2 regions of the Desulforhabdus amnigena genome follow, and region 2 is predicted to be linked to the other one. Evidence: riboswitches for the same ligand, from Rfam matches in the RefSeq annotation. Region 2 holds a riboswitch; the other holds the start of a gene.
What was found. A riboswitch is a leader RNA that binds a small molecule or an ion and turns the genes downstream of it on or off. The one in region 2 is predicted to bind fluoride.

Region 1: another riboswitch for fluoride. It lies ahead of QMG16_RS14870 (hypothetical protein); the one in region 2 lies ahead of QMG16_RS17745 (cation:proton antiporter).

The regions. Positions count from the first base shown of each region.
Region 1 is NZ_BSDR01000001.1:3,498,748-3,504,922, forward strand. Features, by position in the region: gene eno (phosphopyruvate hydratase) at 129-1,406, shown strand; gene QMG16_RS14865 (hypothetical protein) at 1,520-1,954, shown strand; fluoride riboswitch at 2,056-2,121, shown strand; gene QMG16_RS14870 (hypothetical protein) at 2,510-2,797, shown strand; gene QMG16_RS14875 (DUF190 domain-containing protein) at 3,254-4,540, opposite strand; gene crcB (fluoride efflux transporter CrcB) at 4,554-4,940, opposite strand; gene QMG16_RS14885 (dynamin family protein) at 4,943-6,175, opposite strand, start outside.
Region 2 is NZ_BSDR01000001.1:4,136,839-4,146,977, reverse strand. Features, by position in the region: gene mgtA (magnesium-translocating P-type ATPase) at 1-1,985, shown strand, start outside; gene QMG16_RS17765 (PTS sugar transporter subunit IIA) at 2,034-2,837, shown strand; gene QMG16_RS17760 (DUF190 domain-containing protein) at 3,139-4,419, opposite strand; gene crcB (fluoride efflux transporter CrcB) at 4,433-4,810, opposite strand; gene QMG16_RS17750 (universal stress protein) at 5,105-5,521, opposite strand; gene QMG16_RS17745 (cation:proton antiporter) at 5,547-6,803, opposite strand; fluoride riboswitch at 6,968-7,032, opposite strand; gene QMG16_RS17740 (SPFH domain-containing protein) at 7,356-8,210, opposite strand; gene QMG16_RS17735 (NfeD family protein) at 8,253-8,714, opposite strand; gene QMG16_RS17730 (IscS subfamily cysteine desulfurase) at 9,035-10,139, shown strand, end outside.

The sequences.
Region 1 (6,175 bases), 640 kb from region 2:
GCTCGCCGGGTGGGAGATTCATCTGAGCACAATGATCGATTGGAAAAGCTCCTGCCGGGACGAACTTGAAGGGGCTTTTTTATAACTCAATTCCTATCCTGTCCAAAATGAATGAAGGAGGAAGCCGCATGAACCGCAAAATCGTATCCATCCGTGCATTGGAAATCCTGGATTCTCGTGGCAATCCTACGGTCCGCGTCCGTGTGACCCTGGATAATGGTGTAGTCGGCGTGGCCTCCGTCCCGTCAGGGGCTTCTACCGGTGAAAACGAAGCCGTGGAGTTGCGCGATGGGGACCGGAAAAGGTACGGCGGGAAAGGAGTGTTGAAAGCCATATCAAACGTCAACGAGGTGATCGCTCCGCATCTTCTCGGTATGGACCCCCTGCGTCAATCGGAAATCGACCGCATGATGATCGAACTGGACGGCTCCCCCAACAAGGCGAAACTCGGTGCCAACGCCATCCTGGGAATTTCCATGGCTGTGGCGCGGGCGGCGGCTGTTTCATCGGGGCTTCCGCTTTACCTGTATCTGGGAGGTCCTGGAGCGATTCGTCTTCCCATGCCCATGATGAATATCCTCAATGGAGGCAAACATGCGGACAACAGTGTCGATTTTCAGGAATTCATGGTGATGCCCGTCGGCGCCCCGACTTTTGCTGAAGCCCTGCGCTACTGTGCCGAAACTTTTCACGCCCTGAAGAGCATCCTCGGGAAAAAAGGATACGGCACGAGCGTCGGCGACGAAGGCGGCTTCGCTCCCAATCTCAAGAGCAACGAAGAGGCCTGTGAAGTCATCTTGGAGGCGATGGAAGCCGCAGGTTATCTGCCAGGTAAAGACTTGGCCATAGCCCTCGATCCGGCGGCAAGTTCCTTCTTCGAGGATGGAAACTATCATTTGAGCAAATCCGGCCAGGGGAGGAAGACCAGTTCTCAGATGACAGAGCTCTACCAATCCTGGGTGGACAAATATCCCATTCTTTCCCTGGAGGATGGCCTGGCCGAAAACGACTGGGAAGGCTTCCGCGAACAGACCGCCATTTTGGGCGATAAAATCCAGATCGTCGGAGACGACATCTTCGTTACCAATACCCAGTTCATCCAGCGCGGCATTCGGGAAAAGACGAGCAATGCCGTGCTCATCAAGCTCAACCAGATCGGTACCGTAACGGAAACCATCGAAGCGATCCAACTCTGCCGCAAGGCCGGGTGGGGTTTTGTGATCTCCCACCGTTCGGGTGAGACCGAAGACCCCTTCATTGCCGACTTTGCCGTGGCCATGGGCGGCGGGCAGCTCAAGACGGGCTCGGTTTGCCGGAGTGAACGGATCGCCAAGTACAATCGCCTCCTCGAGATTGAAGATGAGCTGGGAAAGAGCGCGGTGTTCGGGAATCCTTTGGGCGGTTGAGGGGGGGGACAGTGCTTGTGGGCGGTCTTTGAACTCTTTGGAGGTGCTTTCATCCAGCCCGCTTCGGAAAAATCGACGAATTGAATTCACCCCGCCCTTTGGAGACATCGCATATGGAGAAAAAACACGTCTTCGAGCTCAGCTCCAAGTACAAGCGTACCATAGGGACGACTCTCACTCATCTGGATCGGGTGGTTTGCGAATTCGAAGAGTGGGCAAAAGGACGGCAGAGGCGTTCGGTTCTTTATTTCGAAAGCAACGACCTCAGCAGCTCCCAGTGCGAGGCGTTGCTTGCCCAAGTGGTTGAAATTCGGGAATTGCTCAGTGAACTCAAAAGCGCCTTCGGTCTCCAAGAGCATGTAGAGAGTGTCACCCAGTCCATCTGGAGCCATTGCTCGAGCTTATGGGCCACGCTATCGGAAATCGACAGCAAACATCTAAAGGGGTACGGGGACGCCGTCCCCGGCTTTGCCGAGTACTGGGCCCCCAGGGGGGCTGAAATCGAAGCCCATCTCGATCTGGTTCTGAACATCTTGCGAAAAAGATGACTCGCCGGCATCACTTTATTGCACTGAGCAATTTTAGCTTGACTTTTCGACCCTTCCCGATGAAACATTTTGATAACGGGAGGAAATTTCTCTCATATGTTCAGCCATAAGGCAATGAAGTCTGCCGGAACTGCCCGGCCATTCGGGCTAATGACTTCTACCCTTGGAGTAGAAGTTTTTTATTTTCTGCTCTGCCGATCTCATCGCGCAAAAGCGTCTGTGCTCCTGTGCTCTGTTCCATCCTTCCACTCGCTCTCCCTTGCATCCTCAAGGATCGGCTTGTTTGCTCAACGATCAGGAAAATTCGAACAGCTTATACTGTAAACGGCTATAAACCGGGCTTTCCGTCGTTTCGACCGAAGGGAAAAATCTTAAGGTCTCTCACATTCGTTCGGGATGACAAAAGCCCGGTTCAAACCCTGCGCAGTATCTATTTTCAATGTGCTGGCGCCCGGTTGAGGTTTATTGAGATGATGCCCGATCAGGCGAAGACGAGGGAGGGCCTTTCTTGTTCTTCTGCCTGCCTGTTCAGGGGTTGTGAAAGGGGGAAGTACAATGATGGAAACACATGAGGATGTGATAGCCCAGAAACGATTGCCAAGGGTAGGACAGACGGTCCGAAGTAAGAAATACGGGACTCTCTGGCGGGTCATGGAGAAACGTGAAGTGTGGCAGCCCACCTCGGATGATCCGGAGACCGGAAAACCTCGCATGCTGCCGGCGATTTATCTGTCCTACTGGAGGATCAAGGAAGGTGTTCTGCCGGGAGCGGGAAAAATGCTCGGATATGTCTATACTCTTCATGATACCACGTTCGAGACGAACTGGGAGGTCGTCGGTTGATGCGGTGATTGATCCGCAAGGGTTGAACCAATCCCTATGCTGGTCGTCGAGGTTTTCTACCCGGATTTGGAGATTTTTCTCAAAAAGCGGGTGCCAGCCAACTCTTCAAATTCCATGGCGGATGATCTCGCATACAAAGAATGATGGTTTTGTAGAAAGTCCCGCAAGGCGTTATTTCATCATTCCGGTGGAAGTCGGAACTCAGTGTTTTGGGTGGCTTACAAAACTATTGTCCCCGGTTTTCAACGGGGTAACGACTTTTTACGAATCCATCAAGAGAACGTATGTATACTGCAAACGGTTTGAATTTGGCTTTTGTCATCCCGAGCGAATGTGAGGGACCTTAAAGATTTCTCCCTTCGGTCGAAACGACGGAAAGTCCAATTTATAGCCGTTTGCAGTATAAACTCTTGAATCGTTGGTTCCTGCCTTCCTGAAAGAACTTGGAAGACCCTTTCAAATCTTGCACTGGGTGAAGCCGGTTCGCAGCAATGATTCACGGCTTACCATCCCTTTGTAGAAACCCTGAGAATCCAGCACGGGTAAACGCTTGAGGTTGTTTTCAGTCATAATACGGATGGCTTCTTCAATGGGCGCATCCTCGCGAACCGTGATGTGGCGGGTGCTCATCACCTCCGAGGCGGTCTTGGCTCTCATGTGGTCCAGAAACTCCTTGTGCTTTCGACCCGCCTCGGTGAAAGACATCTTGCTCACGACGTAATCCCACAGGCCCGCACGCTGATCACTGAATGCCATAAGCAGGTCCTCGTCGGAAATAAGGCCCAGGTAGCGTCCTTTCTCGTCCACTACGGCCACCCTCTGGATATCGTTGGAATCGATGATCCGGATGACCTCATCGATAGCCGTGTCGGGGGTGACCGTATGAATGTCTCTGCGCATGATGTCGGAGACGGAATGCAGATTTTCGATCTGGATGTTCAGGTTTCTGAACGTTTGCCAGTCGGGCGATTCCTTCATGATGGTCCGGAAAAGGTCCATGCGTGAGAGTATCCCCACCAATTTCCCGCCGGCATCAACCACAGGGAGGCGTTTCAACCCTTTTTGAAGCATCAGATTGACGGCTTCCGTCAGTTGGCGGTCTTCTTCGATGCATACGGCGGGACTGGTCATGATTTCCGCGGCGGTCTTGGAAGAGATGGAGCTGAGAAACTCCTCCAGCCGGTTCTGGTCGGATTCTGCGAGCAAGCAGAGCCTCAAGGGCATACCGGCACGATAGATGAGATTCCCTTGCGAAATGACCCCAACAGGGCGGTTGGCCTGGTCCACGACCGGAAGCCCGGTGAAGATGGACGAGAGTAGCAGCCGGACCACTTCATCCAAAGGTGTCGATGGCGTGACGGTCCTGGGGTTGGCCGTCATCACGTCCCGTACCTTGACCTGTTGGGGAATGAGGCGAGTGCGGATTTTGTGACTGACCACATCCAGGTGGTGCACTACCACAATGCCATCCGTGACCATCTTATCGATATCCGGGAGGACGCGCTCCAGTTCGCCGGCGGGCAGGATGACATGGATTCGAACCGGCATATTGTATGAGAGCACCTCCAGTTTCCTGGTGGCGATTTCACCACTTTCGTAGCAACCGTCCGTTCCGCGGGTCACCATGCAGCGCGCCGCGATCTTCAAACCCGAAACGAACTGAATGATAGCCTCGCTCAACGGTTTGCCCTGCCAGCGGACTTCCTCACTTGTGAAAATTTCGATGGCCTTGTATTCCAGCATGTCGTAGTTCCTCTTAGATCAAGCGCCCAATCCACATTCCCAGCAAAACCAGGACCATTCCCACCAGATTGTTGGCGAGAAAATTTGCCAATGTCAACCAGTGAGATGCCGCGCGCAAGAAGTTCGTGCTCTCCAGGGCAAAGGTTGAAAAAGTGGTGAGGGCTCCCAGAAAACCCGTCACAAAAAACAGGCGAGGGAGCGTCCCCATCCAGCGAGTCCGATCCGCCAGACTGAAGGCAAAGCCGATGAGAAAGCACCCGACCAGGTTCACGATAAGCGTGCCCCAGGCGAACCGGGTGCCGAAAAGCCGTGCCGCGAGCAAAGAGGTCCCATAACGGCAAGTGGCTCCGAGGCTGCCGCCAAGCATGATCAAAAGAATCTTGATGAGTTCCTGTTTCATTTCTACCTTGCTGCATCCAAAAGAGACAGATCCTGGCTCCATTGGAGAAGTTGAGACTGAATGTCGGAAATGGACTGCAGTTTCAGGTCCAGTGCACCGAGGTTTTGCTGCACATCGGATTCACTCCGCTGCTTCATGGCGAGCGCCTTCGCGAGTGCTCCACGAATGCCGTCCAGGGTCTGATCGATGCGCTCGGTGAGGGCTTTCTGGAAATCGGCGGCTGTCTTTTGCAGTCGCTGGAGGAGATCGTAACGTACGCGGCCGCAGTGGCGATCGACGAGTTGTGTAATCGCCGTCTTCATGTTGTTGAGGATCATTTTTTTGACGATGAATTGGGGAAGAGAACTCGTGACCGCGAGCTGGATGAGTTCCAGCCCCACAGGGTCGTCCTTCAGGAGAAAGTAGAAACGGCTCTTGCTGCTGAGGGGTTCTACTGCGGTGAAGGGCTTGAGGGGCAATTGAAAAATGCTGCTCGTGAGTTCCATTATGCGCTCGATCACCTCATTGGTCCTGGTAGCGAGATCCTGATGCGCATCAGCCAAAGTGGAAGCGATCAACTCCGTGATGTGAAGCCGCCACGGTTCGAAAGCCTCTCGAATTTTGTCGAAGACGAACTGCTCCAGTTCCTCGCGCAGGCGTCCCCCTTGCTGCAGTTTGCGGGCGTATTCCTGCTCAAGAGCTTCATGAAGGATGGGAAGATTTGCTTGTTTGAATGATCGGATTTCATCGTCCAGTATTGTCGTGATCTTTCCCATGTGCCCGCGCAGCAGATAGCTATGGTGCTCTTTGTCCCTGGTGATACCCCGTATTTCTTCTTCAAAGCGTGCAATCTTGCCGGTCAGCTCCTGAACCGGGAGCTTGACGGCCTCCTGCTCCAGCTGCAGAGCAACAGTTTCGCCGGATACGAGCCGAAGGAGATTTTGCGTGGTCGACTGCAGCAGAACCAGACCCTTCTCGTGCAACAGGAAAGATCGCAGTTGTTCTTCGAAGCCTGGGAGCAGACTTTGTTCGAGTTTGGCTGCATCGCTGCCGGTCTTGGCCTCGAGGGCACATCGTGCGGAAAGGGGATACAGCGTCACGTCCTTGCGGTTCAGGTCCATGCATAGGATCTCTCGAGTGAACTCCATGGATTCCTTACGATCCTCGTCGCACACCTGATCGATCTTGTTCACGACGAAAAAGATCTTATCTACATAATCCCGGATATCCTTGAGAAACAGGTGTTCACTTTCCGA
Region 2 (10,139 bases):
GAAGCAGCGTCACCAGTGGCTCGGCCCGTGGGGTTGTAGTAAACACCGGGACGCGGACCATGTTCGGGGCCATCTCGGAGCGATTGACCGAGCGCCGTGAAGAAACCAGTTTCGATCGGGGTGTGCGATCCTTCACCTGGCTCATGATCCGGTTCATGGTGGTCATGGTTTGTGCCGTGTTCTTTATCGTCGGCATGACCAAAGGCGACTGGGTGGAAGCCCTCTTGTTCGGCCTCGCCATAGCCGTGGGTCTCACCCCGGAAATGCTGCCGATGATCGTTACCGTAAACCTTGCCAAGGGCGCACTGACCATGGCCAAGAAGAAGGTCATCGTCAAAAGGCTCCCAGCCATTCAGAACTTTGGCGCCATAGATATCCTGTGTACTGACAAAACGGGGACCCTTACCCAGGACAAGGTGGTTCTCGAACAACATGTGGACATCACCGGACATGTGAGCGAAGATGTATTGAACTACGCCTATCTCAACAGTTACTACCAAACCGGCCTGCGCAACCTGATCGATCGGGCCATACTCGATCACACCGATCTTGATGTGGAAGAGAACTGCACTCTGGTGGACGAGCTTCCATTTGATTTCCAACGCCGCCGCATGTCGGTCGTGGTGGATTACGAGGGCGATCATGTACTGATCTGCAAAGGAGCCGTAGAAGAGATCTACGCCTGTTGTAACCGTTATCAAATAGGTGATGAAGTCTATCCTCTGATCGACATGATCCGGGAAGACCTCTTCGAGGAGGTCGAACGACTCAACAAAGACGGCTACCGTGTGCTGGGTATCGCCTACCGAGAATTCCTACGCGACAGGACCACCTATACCGTTGCGGATGAACGCGAGTTGATCCTTCTCGGCTACATCGCCTTCTTCGATCCGCCCAAAGATTCGGCGGCCGAGGCCATTGAACTCCTGAGAGCGGCAGGTGTCACGGTCAAGGTCCTCACTGGCGACAATGGACTCGTTACCAGCAAAGTCTGCCGGGACGTGGGTATTGAGGCGAAACGGATCGTCACCGGTGCCGATCTCTTGCACCTCTCAAAGGATGATTTTTCCCGCGTTGCAGGTGAAGCCTGCGTTTTCGTCAAGGTCAGTCCGGCTCAAAAGGAACAAATAGTCCAGGAACTGCGTGACAGCGGCCATGTAGTGGGATTCATAGGAGACGGCATCAACGATGCACCTGCCCTCAAAGCCGCCGACGTAGGGATTTCCGTGGACTCAGCTGTTGATGTGGCCAAGGAAGCCGCCGACATCGTGCTTCTGGAAAAAAGCCTCCTGGTCCTTGAAGAGGGGATCATCGAAGGAAGGAAAGTCTTTGCAAACATCGTCAAATACATTCGCATGGGTGCAAGCTCCAACTTCGGCAATATGTTCAGCGTGGTCGGCGCAAGCTATCTATTGCCTTTTCTGCCGATGCTGCCCGTACAGGTTCTGACGAATAACCTTCTTTACGACTTTTCCCAAACCGGAATTCCCAGCGACAATGTGGATGAGGAGCTGATCACCAGGCCTCTCAAATGGGACATCGGCAACATTAAGCGTTTTATGATCTCCATAGGACCCATAAGCTCCATTTTCGACTATGCGACCTTCGCTCTAATGTGGTTCTTTTTCCACTGCAGTGCCTTTACTGATCCGGCTACGGGGCCACATCAAAAGGAGGCGCTCACAAGCCTTTTCCAAACCGGCTGGTTCGTGGAATCGCTTCTGACTCAAACGCTGATCGTCCACATCATAAGAACACAGCGGATACCCTTCTTCGGGAGCCGCGCTTCCCTGCACCTGACGCTGACCACTCTTGTTATCATGAGCATCGGTGCATGGCTGCCCTATTCACCCTTTGCAGGGAAACTCGGCATGGTCCCATTACCGCCTGTTTACTGGGTCTGGATTGCGGTCTTCCTCCTTTCATATGCGCTACTCACCCATACCGTGAAGATGTGGTTTTTCAAAAATTACGAAAGCCGGTGAATCGGCTGATTTCCGATTCACCGATGCACCGAAAGGGAGTGATTGATCATGGATAGCTTACTCGACGCCCTGCAGGAAGGCAGGTTGATCGAACTGCTTGACAACAACAAGGAAGATGCTCTGCAGTTCCTGGCACACATTATCGAAGCGATTCCATCTCTTCCAGCCGGAACCGATGTGATGGAGCGGGTCATGGCAAGGGAGCGCGCGGCGAATTCCGCTCTCGGGAAGGGTTGGGCCTGTCCCCACACGCGCGTGCCCTTCGAAGAGGACCTCATGTGCGTTGTGGGGTGGAGCCCCCAGGGCATCGATTACGGCGCTCCGGATGGAATTCCCGTATCGATTATCGTCATGTATCTCGTGCCGGAAAACCAGCGAAACCAGTTCCTGCGAGAGGCCTCCATGCTGGCCAAGGCTTTGAAATCCTACGCAGACATGGAGAAACTGAGCGCAGCCGGAGAACTGAACGAGATCCGAGATTATCTGCTTGACCTGATCAGCTCCACCAGGGAGTGCGTTGGCCCCGATGCGCGGGCACGAATGATTCAACTCCAGGTCAGGCCAAGCGTCGCTCCCATTCCGGCCTACGACCTGGCAAATCTTATCGTGGAGCCGGTGACCATTGTCACTGGTCCCGGTCTCAAACACATCGTGCTCGCTCAAAACCGCCATCTCGTCGAATTCCTCGATTCTGCCCGCGGGCTGGTTGAGAAGCTTGCGACCGAGGGGGTATTTCAAAACGACGGATGGCGGGTCTTGAAACGAGGGGAAGTAACCTATCAGGGAGACCGTATTTTGTACGACTGCCTGGCGATAAAAACGGCAGACGCCAATCCAAAGACAGACAGGTGAGATGACTTCATGCCAAATGCTGCAAAAAGCCGGCAGGCGGGATTTTTGCCTGAAAATGCGCCATCTGTAGGTCGGGCTTCCTTTCCCGACGTCGAATGTCGAGTTTGGAAACCCCGACCTACAATTCTCATGGTCGGGGATGAATATTCCCGGATGTGTTCATGACATGTTGGACCGATCGAGAGCCTCTTTCATCGCCATGAAACAAGACCTCTCCGATTATGCAGCAGGGATGGAAGAGGTACGGACCACCCAAATCCCCCTTCCAGGTTTTTTCCTGGCAGGGGGATTTTCGTTTCTTCTATGAGGAGGCAAATCCCGTACGCAGAAGCGAATCGCGGTTGATCATCCCCTTGAATTTACCCTCCAGGTCGAGCACCGGTAGGCGTTTAATGGCTCCCTCGAGCATGAGTTTGATAGCCTCCTCGATGGGGGTGTCCTCGCGAACCGTCACGATGTTGGTATTCATCACATCGGCGGCCGTCCTCGCACGCAGATACTCGCTCAACTCCTTGTACCGTTGGCCCCGCTCGGTAAAGGGGATCTTGCTGACGAAATAATCCCAAATTCCGGGATGGTAGTCCGAAAAAGAAGCGAGCAGATCCCGGTCTGAAATGAGCCCGAGAAAATGTCCTTCCTTGTCCACGACACAAACCCGCTGAATGTCGTTACAAGCTATGATGCGTATCACCTCCTCGACGGGGGTATCCGGAAGCACCATAGAGGTGTCCCGGCGCATGATATCGGAAACAAATCGCAGTCCGCGGACAAGAATGTTTTTATCCTGCAGGGCGGGCCAGTTCGGACATTCTTTCATAACGGTGCGAAAGACATCCACGCGGGACAGTATGCCAATGAGCTTTCCTGCTTCGTCCACGACGGGAAGGCGTTTTACCTTCTTCTCCAGCATGAGGCCTACGGCCTCCGTCACCAGTCTGTCCTCTCCTACGGTAACGGCCGGCTGCGTCATGACTTCTTGGGCCTGCTTCGGAGCAAGAGATTCGAGGATGGCCTCACGCTTTTCACGATCCGATTCGGACAAGAGCCCCAGCCGCATGGGCAGACCGGCTTTGTAGATCAAGTCTCCCTGTGCAATGACTCCAACCGGGCGGTTTTCCCCATCAACCACGGGAAGACCAGTGAAGACGGAAGAGAGCAGCAGCCTGGTCACTTCGCTCAAGGGCGTTTCTGTGGCGACTTTCTTTGGATTAGGAGTCATTATGTCCCGGACTTTAACGTGTCTTGGTATGAATCGGCCACGGGTCTTATGGGATATGACATCTACATCCCTGGCTGCTATGATGCCGTCCGTGACCATTCGTTCCACTGTGGAAAGAACGCGCTCGAATTCGAAAACAGGCAAGACGATGGTTATACGCACAGGCATGTTGTAAGAAAGAACCTCCAGCCTTCCGGTGGCAATCTCCCCACTCTCGTAGGAACCCTCTATTCCTCTCGTAACCATGCATCGCGCTGCGATTTTGAGATCGCTCACATGCTGAACGACGGCGCTGTAGAGTGGCTGTCCCTGCCACCTGGCCTCCTCATTGGTGAATATCTCGATGACTTTGTACTGCAGCATGGTCAGCTTCTCCCTATCTCAGTCGACCAACCCACATGCCAAGAAAAACAAGGGCTGTGCCAATAAGGTTGTTGGAAAGAAAATTAGCCGCTGTAACGAGGTATGTTTCCGCACGCATGGAGTTGACCGTCTCCAAAGCAAAGGTTGAAAAGGTCGTAAGAGCCCCGAGGAACCCGGTCATGAAAAAGAGCCGCAGCGAAGGATTCATGATGCTTACCCCCCGATCGGCCAGGGTAAAAGAGAGGCCGATGAGAAAACAGCCCGAAAGGTTTACAATGAGTGTTCCAAACGGAAACCGGCTTCCAAAGAGCTTTGCAGCCAGCAGCGATACACCGTAACGGGAAAGTGCTCCAAGGCTTCCGCCGACCATGACAAAAAAAATCTTCATCATCCATCCATCAGTCCGAATGAACCCCAATTTGCGCCAAAAATTCCACTTCTGCACATACTCTCTGTTTTGAACGTGCCTCACCTTTGGACTCGGTGAGGATTTACGCTTTCGTAATTTCCGCCCCACTGGATCACTCCCTAAGAATTGGAACCGCTCTTTGATGAGCGAGGCTAGGTACTCGGGCCGATAGATGATGATCTTGCTTTTAAGCAGTTTCTGGAGGTGAGGATGCAATGCGCGGCCCTCCGGAAGAGGGCATGAAGAAGGAAAGCCGCATATTCCTCTCGTGCCGGGTCATCGCACCACAATCACCGTGCAGTGGGCATAACTTATAACCCGTTTCGCCACAGATCCGAGCAACCACCTTTGCAAAAGGCTTTCTCCGCGATGGCCCATCACGATGGCATCCGCATTTTCCTCGTTGGCCAGATGCACGATCTGTTCGGCCGGATGCCCCACCTTTACCAGAAAGGTTGCATCAACGCCTGCGGACTCCGCCAACTCCTTGAGACACTTGAAATGTCCCTCGAAGTACTCGGTAGCACTCTCGAGCACCGCTTCGAACTCCACAGTAATGGGGGGTTCGGGCGGATGGGCCACGGAGAGCACCATCATTTTGGCAGAAAATTTGGATGCTATATCGAGAGCAAGCTTATAGGCCTTTTCCGATTGTTTGGAACCGTCATAGGCGACAATCAATTTACTGAACATAGGATTCATCTCCTTTCTCTACGGTTCAATTTCCTTTTTCATTATTGGTTTTGGTGGGCTTTCTTTTTAGCACGGGCAGAATCTTCTTGCCTCCTTCCGCCCTTCTGGAAGTCTTCTTCACAGATGCCGACGATGCCTCGAGAAGATGTAGGGGCAGGAAGAAGGCATTGGCAATCAAAGTAGGAACCACGGCGCTTCCCACCACAGTGGCAACGAGATAGGAATATTGTGAGGTATCGATGATCCCATGAGAAAGTCCGAAAAGGGCTGAGATGCTCCCAAAGGTAAGACCGGTGGACATGAGGAGCGTCGTGTACATCCCCTCTTTACCTGCACCGTTGAAAGCCTTGGTCACCGGATAGACGGCAACGAGCTTGGTTACAATCTTTGTGACGAGGAGGATCAGGAAAATGGCAGGGGCAGCGATGAGAGCAGGAACCGAGACGAAGGAGCCCGCTCGAATAAAGTAGAAGGGGGTGAGCAGTCCGAAGGTGAGGGTCCTGAGTCTCCGTATGAGCATATGGTCTTTGCCCACGGTACCGGCAAGGACCATTCCGATCAAATAAGCGGGAAGAACCGCCTCGCTGTCCGCCCACGATGCGAGAAACCCCATCCCAAAGAGGCAGAGAAGAAGGTACTTTGCTTCGAGCTCGGAAGGCCTTCCGCCATAGCGTTTGAAAAAGCGGGGAGTGAGATAAGGAAGCAAAGTGAACACGACTACGCCCACCCCAGCGAAGATAACCGTTTTCATGGTAAAGGGCGCAAAGATGAGCCCTAGGGCAAGCACCGTTCCAAGATCTGTTATGAAGCAGGCGGCAAGCACGGTTTTCCCATAGATACTGGTGTTTAAACCAAATTCCAGCATGACGGCGTAGACTACGGCAACCGACGTAGTGGAAAGGGCCACACCGGTAAGCCAGCTCGCCTGGGGAGTCCAATGCAAAAGATAATGGGCAACAGCGGCGCACCCGAGGAAGGGAACAACAAAGCTTGCAAGGCCGATCCCTACAGCCTCTTTCCATTTTTCCCTGAAGACGCTCGGATCGAGTTCGGCTCCGGCCAGGAAAGTCAGAATGATCGCACCGGTTCCGGAAAGGAATTTGATCCACGGATCATTGGCTCCCAGAACAGCACCGCCAAGGAGCGCTCCGATCACCAATTGGGCGACTGTTCCCACTACAATTTCGGAAAGGGCGGTTGCGATCCCGAACCAGATGGAAAGCAGTGTCGCAATGAGGGCCAATCCCAGCCAAAGTGTTGCCAACAGCCATGTTTCAGTCATCGTGGCAATCCTTTCCTGCAAGGGTTCAATTCTTCCGGTGTTACTCTTGAAGTAAGGATATCCGAAAAAGTGATGCTCATAAAAAAAAGCTCCTCCAGGCCTTAGCCAAGTAGGAGCTTTCGTTTGATAGTGAAAAACTCCCACCAGGCGTCCAAAAATTGGTTGGCTTGGTAGGAGTCATCAGCCAGGATCGGCGATTAGCGGGGTGGACTCCATCACCACTGTCTGCAATGCCTTAAAACATTAAGGCACCAAGATTATTAACATAAGGGGAATGCCGGATCAAGCCTCTTTTCCAGAAATCCCCGCACTTTTTCGCAACAGGTAGTATTCATTTTAGGGAGTGAGTCGCTCTTGCAATCTCCATTCACTACGGAGGCACAGAGATCACGGAAGAATCCCTTAGGAATTCCAAAATGTTCTCCGTGCCCTCCGTGTCTCCGTGGTGAATAACAAGATATGAAAATCCGCCAATTCTTTTAGGGAATCACTTTGACGGGTTAAAGGCTTTCGCCCGGCAACCTCAGACATTGAGCGATACAGTTATAAATTCTATTTATTCAAAGCGCTCATGATCCCTTTCACCGCGGCAGGAATGTCGGCAGGGAGGAGAACGATCTTCGAGTTCTGCGATGTGGAAAGGTTTTTGACCGCCTCGATATACCTTTCACCCAGGAGGAACATGACGGGCAGGTCATTTTCCTGGACGGCTTCCGTGATTTTCCTGATGGCGATCTGGCTTGCTTCAGCCAGAACGACCTTTGCCTGGGCATCGCGCTTGGAGGCTTCGAGGCGGCCTTCCGCTTCGAGGATGGCAGCAGCTTTTTCACCGTCCGCCCGCGTCACGGTCGCCCTTCGCTGCCTTTCGGCGGCCGCCTGCTCTTCCATGGCCCTCTGCATGGTTTCAGAAGGATTGATGTCCTGGATTTCCACCGTTTTGAGAGTGATTCCCCAATCGGCGATATCGTCGGAGATGGCCGTCTTCAGCCGTGCCTTGATCATGTCCCTCGAAGAAAGAGCGTCATCCAGGTCCATTTCGCCCACAATGGAACGCAAAGAGGTCTGCACCAGGTTTTGAATGGCAAACCGGTAGTCCTCGACCCCATACACGGCTTTTTCCGGGGAAACGATATTGATGTAGGCCACCGCGTTGACTATGATGACGGCATTGTCCTTGGTGATGACCTCCTGCGAGGGGATATCCAGGACGATGTCTTTTGTGGTCACCTTATAGGCGACCGTATCGATGTAGGGCACAACGACATTGAGGCCCGGTCCGAGGGTCTTGTGATACTTCCCCAGCCGTTGCACAACCTGCTTGCTGCCCTGAGGCACGATTCTCACCCCCAGAGCGATGGTCACCAAAACCAGAATAAAGAAAACCCCTGCAACAACCAATCCCGCCATAGCCTTCTCCTCCTCTCCAGATTTTTTAGATGCTTCAGATGATTACGCGGATTCCTTCCTCTCGACAATGAGTGTGTTGCCGGAAAAATCCCTGACAACAACCCGCTCCCCCAGACTCACTTTGCTTTCACAGATAAAAGGCCATTCATCGTCTCCCAAAATGGGCGTGGTGAAACGAACGATGCCCCGCTTTCCTTCTTCTGGGACCTTGATGACCTGTCCGACTTCCCCCAGAACGGCTTCCCTGGAAATACCTGCCTTGGTGCGGTCGGCCATCAGAGGTCTGAAGAATTTGAACCAAAGGAACGTGAACAGGCTGGAAGCGACAGCCCAGATGAACAGCTGCCAGCTCAGAGCAAGATCCGGGATCAACCAGAGCACCCCGCTGAGAAGAATAGCTCCCAGTCCAAACCAAAAAATGGTAAAGCTCGGGATGAACAATTCGGCGATCACAAGGACCATTCCAAAGACAAGCCAGTGCCAGTAAAGCAGTTTGAAATCCATGCAGGCTTCTTCTCCCTTCACGGTGCGATTTCTATCATGCTGCTCGTTTTTCATGCCCTCACAAAAGAAAATATCCCATCCTGTCGGCTATGACGCCCCTTTTCTTTATATGAAAAAAGGCTCATGGTTCATAGCTCATGGCTCATAGTAATAACATCGCTTTTCAAAAGCGTTTCCCACTTTCCCTATTGCATTGCATTCCTTTGCGTTTTTTCATTTTTCGTTGCGACCGCTCCGTTCATGGAGGGTAATGGAGAAGATGGATGAAAATGTTTATACTGAAAGCCTCATGTTTTGATCGTTTTTTGAAAGGAAATCTATTGAAAACTGTAACAGCCGCTATTTTGATTCGAGAAGGCCGTATTCTCATTGCCCGACGCAGGGCCGGAACCCACCAGGAATTCAAGTGGGAATTTCCGGGGGGAAAGGTCGAGGTGGGGGAAACCCCTGAAGAATGTCTGAAGCGGGAAATCAAGGAAGAACTTCAAATTGAAGTCCGTATCGGTGCTTTTCTCTGGGAAAGTATTTACCATTACTCTCAAGATTCCATAAGGTTGCTTGCCTATGAGACTTTTTGGGAAAGCGGTGAAATGGTCCCAACCGTTCATGAAGCTATCGAATGGGTTTCCGTGGAGGATATGAAGGATTATGATTTTGCCCCCGCAGACATCCCCTTCGTCAGGAAGCTGATCGAAAGAAAAACCGAGTCAAACGGGGAATGCTTAAAAAAGGAGTCAAAATTGAAACCCATTTATTTGGATTATAACGCAACCACTCCCATTGATCCGCAAGTCGCCGGAGCCATGCTGCCTTTTATCCATGAGCACTTCGGGAACCCATCCAGCAGCCACGTCTTTGGAACCAAAGCCAAATCCGCTGTCGAGAGAGCACGAAAACAGATTGCAGAAGTGCTCCACTGCACCCCGGATGAATTCATTTTCACCAGCGGCGGATCGGAATCCAACAATTACGCCATAAAGGGCGTTGCGCGCGCCTATCTGGGCAAAGGCAATCACATCATAACGTCATCCGTGGAACATCCTGCTGTAACAGAAGTTTGCCGCTACCTGGAAGGATTGGGTTACGAGGTGACTTATCTGCCCGTCGACTCCTACGGCCGGGTAAACCTGCAAGAACTCGAAGAAGCCATCACACCCAAAACCATTCTGATCACCGTCATGCATGCCAACAACGAAGTGGGCACCATTGAACCCATCAGGGAAATCAGCCTCATTGCCCATCGGCACGGAATCCTGGTCCACACGGATGCCGCTCAGTCCATAGGCAAAATCCCGGTTCATGTGGATGACCTGGGAGTGGATCTCCTTTCAGTGGCAGGACATAAGCTCTATGCTCCCAAAGGAATTGGAGGATTGTTCATTCGATCGGGCGTTCGACTTGAAAAACTGATTCATGGTGCAAATC